One region of the Pseudomonas sp. CFBP 8772 genome, then DNA from elsewhere that is predicted to be linked to it. Evidence: riboswitches for the same ligand, from Rfam matches in the RefSeq annotation. Region 1 holds a riboswitch; the other holds the start of a gene.
What was found. A riboswitch is a leader RNA that binds a small molecule or an ion and turns the genes downstream of it on or off. The one in region 1 is predicted to bind manganese.

Region 2: linked by a shared signal. The riboswitch ahead of mntP (manganese efflux pump MntP) and the one ahead of IFT99_RS12245 (TMEM165/GDT1 family protein) in region 1 are both predicted to bind manganese.

What each region holds. Positions count from the first base shown of each region.
Region 1 covers NZ_JACYUI010000005.1:56,278-60,416, reverse strand. Annotated here, with positions in the region: gene IFT99_RS12255 (2-hydroxyacid dehydrogenase) at 1-603, shown strand, start outside; gene IFT99_RS12250 (class I SAM-dependent methyltransferase) at 701-1,699, shown strand; yybP-ykoY riboswitch at 1,740-1,860, shown strand; gene IFT99_RS12245 (TMEM165/GDT1 family protein) at 1,950-2,534, shown strand; gene IFT99_RS12240 (M48 family metallopeptidase) at 2,708-3,526, opposite strand; gene IFT99_RS12235 (SOS response-associated peptidase) at 3,682-4,139, opposite strand, start outside.
Region 2 covers NZ_JACYUI010000001.1:659,035-663,173, forward strand. Annotated here, with positions in the region: gene IFT99_RS02850 (glucose 1-dehydrogenase) at 1-749, shown strand, start outside; gene mntP (manganese efflux pump MntP) at 802-1,368, opposite strand; yybP-ykoY riboswitch at 1,381-1,542, opposite strand; gene IFT99_RS02860 (ATP-binding protein) at 1,607-2,926, opposite strand; gene IFT99_RS02865 (hypothetical protein) at 2,937-3,170, shown strand; gene IFT99_RS02870 (calcium-binding protein) at 3,224-4,139, opposite strand, start outside.

The sequences.
Region 1 (4,139 bases):
TTGCCTGACTATCAAAAAGCGATTCAACAGGGCCAGTGGCAAAAATCGAAGCAGTTCTGCTTGCTGGACTTTCCCATTGTCGAGCTGGAAGGCAAGACACTGGGGCTACTGGGCCATGGCGAACTGGGCGGTGCGGTCGCGAAGCTGGCGGAAGCCTTCGGCATGCGCGTGCTGTCGGGTCAGATTCCCGGTCGTCCTGCCCGCCCTGATCGCGTGCCACTGAATGAGCTGCTGCCCCAGGTCGATGCCCTCACCCTGCACTGCCCGCTCAACGAGCACACTCGGGACATGATTGGCGCCCACGAGTTGAGCCTGCTGAAACCCAAAGCCTTCATCGTCAACACCGCGCGCGGCGGCTTGATCAACGAGCAGGCACTGGCCGATGCCCTGCGCAACGGCCATCTCGGCGGCGCGGCCACCGACGTGCTGACGGTCGAGCCCCCGGTTAATGGCAATCCGCTGCTGTCGGGCGATATTCCGCGCTTGATCATCACGCCCCACAGCGCATGGGGCAGCCAGGAAGCGCGGCAGCGCATCGTCGGCCAGATCAACGAAAACGCTCTGGCGTTCTATGAAGGCAAGCCGGTCAGGGTCGTGAGCTGACACGCAGCGCTTTGCAGGCCCGCCACTCCGTCGCACAGGGCACGTGCGCGGCGCGGCAGGCCTGTTAAACTTCGCCCTTTTTTTCAAGGAGCCGACGATGGACCCGCGCAGTGAAGTGTTACTCCGGCAGGCCGGTTTGTTTCAGGGCTCCTTGTTGCTGACCGGCCTCCCCGCCGACGATCTGCTAAGCACGCTGCCCAATGCACGTGGCTGGAGCTGGCACGCTGGCGACTTCGACACCCTCGGTACGCGGTTTCCCGAGCGCGTGCACTTCGGCACCGAAGCACCGGCCGAACCCTTTGAAGCGGCGGTGCTGTTTTTGCCCAAGGCCCGCGACCTCGCCGATTACCTCATCAACGCGCTCGCTTCGCGTCTGGCCGGACGTGAGCTGTTTCTGGTCGGTGAAAAACGCGGCGGCATCGAAGCCGCGGCCCGCCAGCTGAGCCCGTTCGGACGCACGCGCAAGCTCGACAGCGCGCGTCATTGCCAGCTCTGGCAAGTCACCGTCGAAACGCCTCCGCCAGCCGTTGAACTCGACAGCCTGGCCAAACGTTTCGACATTGAAATCGAAGGCGGCGCGTTGAAGGTGGTGAGTCTGCCGGGCGTGTTCAGCCACGGCCGTCTGGACCGGGGTTCGGCTCTGCTGCTAGAGAACATTGATCGGCTTCCCGCCGGCCATCTGCTGGACTTCGGCTGTGGCGCGGGCGTTCTCGGTGCGGCGGTGAAACGCCGTTACCCCGAAACGACAGTGACGATGCTGGATGTCGACGCGTTCGCCACTGCCAGCAGCCGCATGACCCTGGCTGCCAATGGCCTCGAAGCCGACGTGCTGACGGGCAACGGAATCGACGCCGCGCCGCACGACCTGGACGCGATTCTGACCAATCCGCCGTTTCATACCGGCGTGCATACCGACTACGCCGCGACAGAGAACCTGCTGAAAAAAGCGCGGGAACATCTGAGAAAAGGTGGTGAACTGCGCTTGGTTGCCAATAGCTTCCTGCGCTATCAGCCGATCATCGAGTCGCATCTGGGGCCTTGCGCGATCATGGCCGAGGGCCAGGGTTTCCGGATTTACCGTGCGAAACGTGCGTGATAATTAGCGCTTGCCGAACGGCAAACGGCTAGGCAGAATCCGCACCGTCCTAGGGGAGTAGTCTCCCACGAGCGCCATGCTCGTCCGGCACGCATCAACATACTTGGTCCTCAGACCATGGTGCGTGCGACCCCAGATCCGCTCAGACGGATCGGTGGTTTGACAAGACCTATGACACGAACATCCTGACCCGGGGCGGGGAGGTTGTACGTGTCATAGCCGTGTTGACCCGCCCCTTAGGAAAACCCTGATGCTGGAATCCCTGTTGGTCCCCACCGCTGTCGTCGCACTGGCTGAAATCGGTGACAAGACCCAACTCCTCGCGCTCGTTCTTGCCGCTCGCTTCCGCAAACCCTGGCCCATCATCGCAGGGATTGTCGCAGCCACGCTGGCCAACCATGCTGCGGCCGGTGCCGTTGGCGCATGGTTCAGCAGCTATCTCTCCGACGCCGTCCTGCACTGGATCCTGGCCGCCAGCTTTACCGCCACGGCGCTGTGGACGCTGGTTCCGGACAAGCTGGACGATGATGAAGCCAGTACCAGTCGCAAGTTCGGCCCCTTCCTGACCACGCTGATCGCGTTCTTCATCGCAGAAATCGGCGACAAGACGCAGATCGCGACCGTCATGCTGGCGGCGCAATACCCAAGCTTGTGGCTGGTGATCCTCGGCACGACGCTGGGCATGTTGCTGGCCAATGTGCCGGTGGTGCTGGCGGGGAATTTCGCTGCGGAGAAACTGCCACTGACGCTGATCCGTCGTCTGGCAGCAGGGGCGTTCTTCATTCTGGCGATCGTTGCGGTGTACAAGGCGATGCAGATCAGCGGCTGGGTGTAGTCACAGACCCCATGCCCTTGCAGGAGTGAGCTGGCTCGCGATGCTTTTCAATCGCTCCGCAGATACGCGGCGACCGTTCGAGGATCGCGAGCAAGCTCACTCCTACAGCGTTTCATGCACGCACCCGCTCCGAAAAACGCCGCGCCAGCTCACCTATCGGCGTCAGGCGCTGATCAACCCTTCGGCGCCTGCTGATACAACGGCATCACTTTCGGAATCGCCGCCTGCAGCGAGGCGATCCGGTTGGACGAAGCCGGGTGGGTGCTCATGAACTCCGGCTGCGACGCGCCGCCTTGGGCTTCCATCTTCTGCCACAGCGTGATTGCGGCATTCGGGTTGTAACCCGCGCGAGCCGCCAGTTCGAGGCCCAGCAAATCCGCTTCGTTTTCATTGGCGCGGCTGTTCGGCAGCGTCAGGCTGTAATCGACCACGGTGTCGGCCAACGCCAGACTGTCCTGCCCCAATCCCAACAAGGCACCGGCACCCTGCTTGGCCATCTGCACACCGTAGGCCTTGGACATCGCTTCACGACCGTGTTCGCGCAGCGCGTGAGCGATTTCGTGGCCCATGACCGCTGCCAGTTCATCATCGCTGAGCTTCAGGGTATTGATCAGGCCGCTGTACACGATGATCTTGCCGCCAGGACCGCAGTTGGCGTTCAGCTCGTCGCTCTTGATCAGGTTGACGTCCCACTGCCACTGCGCCGCGTCGGGCCGTAATTTCGGCGCCTGGGCGATCAGTCGCTTGGCGATGGCCTGAACGCGCTTGCCCTCGGCGCTGCTGTTGTCGAGCACGCCTTTGGATGACGCTTCACTGACCGTCTGTTGATAAGACTGGGCGTACATCTGGTTGACTTCGTCAGTCGACAGCATGCTGAACATGTATTGCTTGCGCTCGACACCCACCGAATCGCCGGTGGTGGTATTGACCGCCTGACACCCGGCAACCAGCAACGCTGCCGTCACGCCACAAAGAGCAAAAATCCTGCGCATCTCGTATCTCCATTGAAACAATCGCGCCATCCTAGGCAATACGCAGGCTGAGCACCAGATGCCAGCCGTCTGCCATGTTAAAAGCCGCAAGGAAATTGCGCCTGTGTAACAGCAGCGAAATAACGGAATAGCGATTTGAACCGAGCCAGAGCGGATTACAACGGCGTCAGGCATTCCGGTGCGTTGAGCTTCGGGTCGTTCACCAAGTTGGCCAGCGGCCGTTCGCGCAGTTGCGTTTGCGGGGCGGCGAGCAAGGCCTGCAAGGTGATCAGCGGGCAGTCCGGAGCAAGCCAGGCGCGCTGCCCTTCTTCGTCGAGAATCAACGGTCGACGCTGGTTCATGGCCGACTGCGTGACCACGGCAACGCTCAGGTAGGTGTGGCCTTCGACGGGATAGGCTTCCCAGATCGCCGCGAAATACAGCGTCGATCCTTCCGCCGGCGTCAGCCAGAACGGCCGCTTGCGCACGCTGCCACGCCACTCATAAAAGCCGTTGGCCGGCAGCAGGCAGCGTCGTTCACGAAAGGCCTGCTTGAACATCGGTTGCTCCGCTACGGTTTCAGCGCGAGCATGGGCCGGCGTGCGCGACATGTCGGTCAGCCAGGGCGGCGTCA
Region 2 (4,139 bases), on a different contig from region 1:
TGAAACTCAACGGAAAAATCGCGGTAGTCACGGGTGCCTCGAAAGGTATCGGCGCCGGAATCGCCAAGGCGCTGGCCGCCCAGGGCGCAACGGTCATTATCAACTATGCCTCCAGCAGGGCCGACGCCGAGGCGGTGGTCACTCACATCACCGCCCAGGGCGGCTCCGCCGTCGCCGTGCAAGCGGACATGAGTCAGGGGGCTGAGGTCACGCGCCTGTTCGACACGGTTCGCGAGCAGTACGGGACGCTGGATGTGCTGGTCAATAACGCAGGGGTGGCAGTGTTTCAGATGATTGACGACCTCACCGAAGAAGCCTTCCACACACAATTCAACCTGAACGTCCTCGGCTACCTGCTTGCGGTGCGAGAAGCAGTCAAGCTGATGGCGCCTGGGGCAAGCATTATCAACATCAGCTCGATCCTGAGCACCGACCCCTACCTGGCCTCCAGTGTCTACTCGGCCACCAAGGGCGCGGTCGACACCTTGAGCTTTGCGCTGGCCAGGGAACTGGGGCCGCGGGGCATCCGGGTCAATTCGATCCTGCCGGGCCACACCAACACACCCGCAACGGCCGGCCACTTTGCGGGCGAGCTGGGAGAGAAAATACTGGCGGGCACACCTCTGGGGCGTTTTGGAGAGCCAGAGGACATTGCCCCTCTGGCCGTGTTTCTGGCTTCCGGCGATTCCCATTGGGTCACCGGCGAATCCATCAGGGCATCCGGCGGGGTGCGCGGCGTGGGATATTGAACCATTGGCTTGACGGCTGAAGCGCACGGTTCATGTGCGCTCATATCGTCGTTTACGCCGCCGACAAATGCTCGTAAAGAATCGTCGCGCCGACCAGCATCAGCACAATGCCGCCGATGATTTCAGCGCGTTTGCCCACCACCGTGCCCAGCACGCGGCCCAGCATCACGCCGAGGGTGACCATGACCGTTGTCGCGACACCGATGGCGGCGGCGGCCACCAGGATATTCACGTTGACGAACGCCAGGCCAACGCCCACGGCCAGCGCATCGATGCTGGTGGCGAAGGCCGTCACGGCCAATATCAGGAAGGAGTGCTGGTTGGGCTTTTCTTCTTCGGCTTCTTCGTGCTTGAGGCCGTTGTAGATCATGTGCACGCCGAGCACCAAGAGGAGCGTGAAGGCAATCCAGTGATCCCAGTTCTCGACATAGGACGTGGCCGCCTGGCCGATCAGCCAGCCGATCAAGGGCGTAATGCCTTCAATCACACCGAAGATAATGCCGGTGCGCAGCGCTTCTATCAAACGAGGCTTGTGCAGGCTCGCGCCTTTACCGATGGCCGCTGCGAAAGCGTCCGTGGACATGGCCAAAGCAAGAAGGATGAGGGAAATCGGGTTCACGGTTATGTTCCAGTCGGGCTGTGAGTCAACGACGCAACCACACGCCCGACTTTAGGCATGGATGCATCGTTGGTCTCGCCAACCCGAAGGTGTTCGTGCCACGGCAGGCCGCCGAGAATGTTGACACGAACGCTCTGTGACAATGAGTCCAGAGCAGGCTACTCCCCAACAAGGGCCGCCACTATACCGCGTGAATGTGAAAGAAATGTCGACGCGTGACGTTCAGTTCAGCGAATCATCAGACGGCTTGAACCGCTTCCGACGTCGCAATACAGCCCAGGATTCTCAGATACAGACTCACCGTCGTACCCGCTCCGGGAGCCGTTTCGATGCGCGCGTCACCGCCCGACTTGATCGCAAAATCCTTTGCCTGCGCCAACCCCAGCCCCGTGCCCTGGCCGGTCGCCTTGGTCGTGAAAAGAGGCTCGAACACGCGGCCTGCTATTTCAGGGGCCATGCCGGGACCGTTGTCCCGTACGCTCACGACCAGGTAGTCGCCCTGTTGCAGCGATAAATCATCCTCCACATGCACCCAGCGCGTGGACAGATGCACCTGACCGCTACCCTTCAGGGCATCACGTGCATTGGCCAGCAGGTTCATGACGACCGCATGGAGTTGAGCTTCCAGACAGAGAACGCCCCAGCCCCATTCGGCGAGATCGAACGTGAGGTCGATGGTTTCGCTCATCGAATGACGCATCAGCGACTGCGCACCGTGAAGGCGAGCGGTCACATCGATGCAGATCAGTTCAGGCCCGTCACCGCGCACGCTGGTCATCAAATAGCCGATCAACTGCCGACCTTGCTCAACGGCTTGCAGTCCGGTTTCGGCGAAGCGCTCCACGTCCACTGGCCGTCGGGAGCGCAGGCGGATCAATTGAAACGCAGCGCTCACGCTCTGCAGCAAATTATTGAAGTCATGGGCGATGCTCGCCGTCAGCATTCCCAGAGATGAAATGCCCCTCGCGTTATCCAGCAGCGGGGTGACTTCGTTCTGGTTCTGCTCGGCGTGTTTGAATTGGTCCTGAAGTTGCGTCAGTTGCTTCGCCCGTTGCGTGCCCAGCCAGCGGGCCTCGAGCAAGGCAGCGGCCTGCCGGGCCAGTGCCTGCAAGGCAAGGGAATGGCGTTCGCTCAGTTGCCGGGGTTGTGTGTCGATCACGCAGACAGTGCCCAGCGCCGCGCCGCTGTCCGTGACAATGGGCGCACCGGCGTAGAAACGAATATAGGGAGGACCGAGCACCAGCGGGCTGGAAGCGAAGCGAGGGTCAACGGCCGCATCTTCGACGACCAGCACCTGCGCGGGGTCCAGGATCGCGTGGCCGCAGAACGCCAGATCCCGGTGGGTTTCCTGCACCTCAAGGCCGATGCAGGCTTTGAACCACTGACGATCCCGATCGACCAGCGACACCAGCGCAATGGGCGCCTCGCACAAAGTGGTCGCCAATAGAACGATGTCGTCGAATGCCTTCTCGTTGGCACTGTCCAGCACGTCCAGGTGTTCGAGCGAGAGGACACGCTCTTCCTCGTTGAAAGGAAAGGGGGCGGGATGGTGGGCCATCGATAAACCGGTGCTGGAAAATGTAGTCCGGCATCATGCGCTGTGCCCCGTGCTACCGCAAGGGCGGAGGCCTGTTGATGCCGAACTGGGGAAAGAAAACGACGCGCTGTCTGCTGTGCAACTCGTCGAGGCCTCGAAAGCGATCGACGCCTACGGCGCGCTGTTGGACGAGTCAGCCAAGGCGGCACCGATGCGGATCTTGAGGTCCTATAACGAGTTGGTCGATGCAGGTCACCGGCTCTAAGCGTTGAAAGAGGGGAACGCGCATCAGCCGTTCCCCTCGATGCACCCAGCCTGTCAGCCGAGGGCAACCTCGCTGGTCATGCCCACCAGGGTCACTTCCTCGGCCTGCGCAAAGATCATTTCAGTATTGCCCAGGTCCTGGGTCCAGTCGCCGGTGAGGGCGATTTCGAACCGATGGCCCTGAGCGTCCGCTTCCACATCCTTCAGGTAGGTGCGGTCCAGATCGTGGTTATAGACCATCTTCAGCGTCGTCCCGGTGCCGTCTCCGAAACCCGTGTAGCCCAATGCCGACACGTCGATTTTGTCGTTGTTGTTGGCGAACCGGTCAATCAGGTCCACGAAGCTCTGGGTGTCGGTGCGGTAGCTGTCAGTGGCTGCCGTGTAACGGAACACGTCAGCGTCATTGATGCCGTTGCGGCCGTAGACCGAAAGGTTCGGGTCGTCGCCGCCGCTCAACAGGTCGGCACCCGCGCCGCCGATAATCACATCCGAGCCTCTGCCACCATCGATGCGGTCGTTACCGGCCAGGCCGTAGATGACCTCCGACATGGCGCTCCCCGTGATCACGTCCCTTCCAGCCGTTCCTTCGACGGTGGGGGCGGTGAACACCAGATTGGTGCTGTTCAATTGCCCTGTCAGGTTGCCTTCGAACGCCAGTTCAAAGCGCTGCCCGTCAGCGTTGGCATCGAAACTTTTCAGGTAGGTGCGGGTGCCCTCAGCGTTGGCCTGGATGGCCAGCGTGCCATTGTGGCCGTCGCCAATGCCGGTGAAGCCCAATGCAATCAGGTCTACACGGTCCTGGGAAGCGTCGAAGTCCAGAATCCGGTCACTACCGGTTTCCGTAGCGGTACGGTAGCTGTCGCTGATCTGGCTGAAGCGGAAAATGTCTGCGCCGGTCCCGCCTGCCAGCACGTCACGGCCACCCCCGCCTTGCAGCAGATCGTCACCGCCCAGACCGCGGATGATCTCG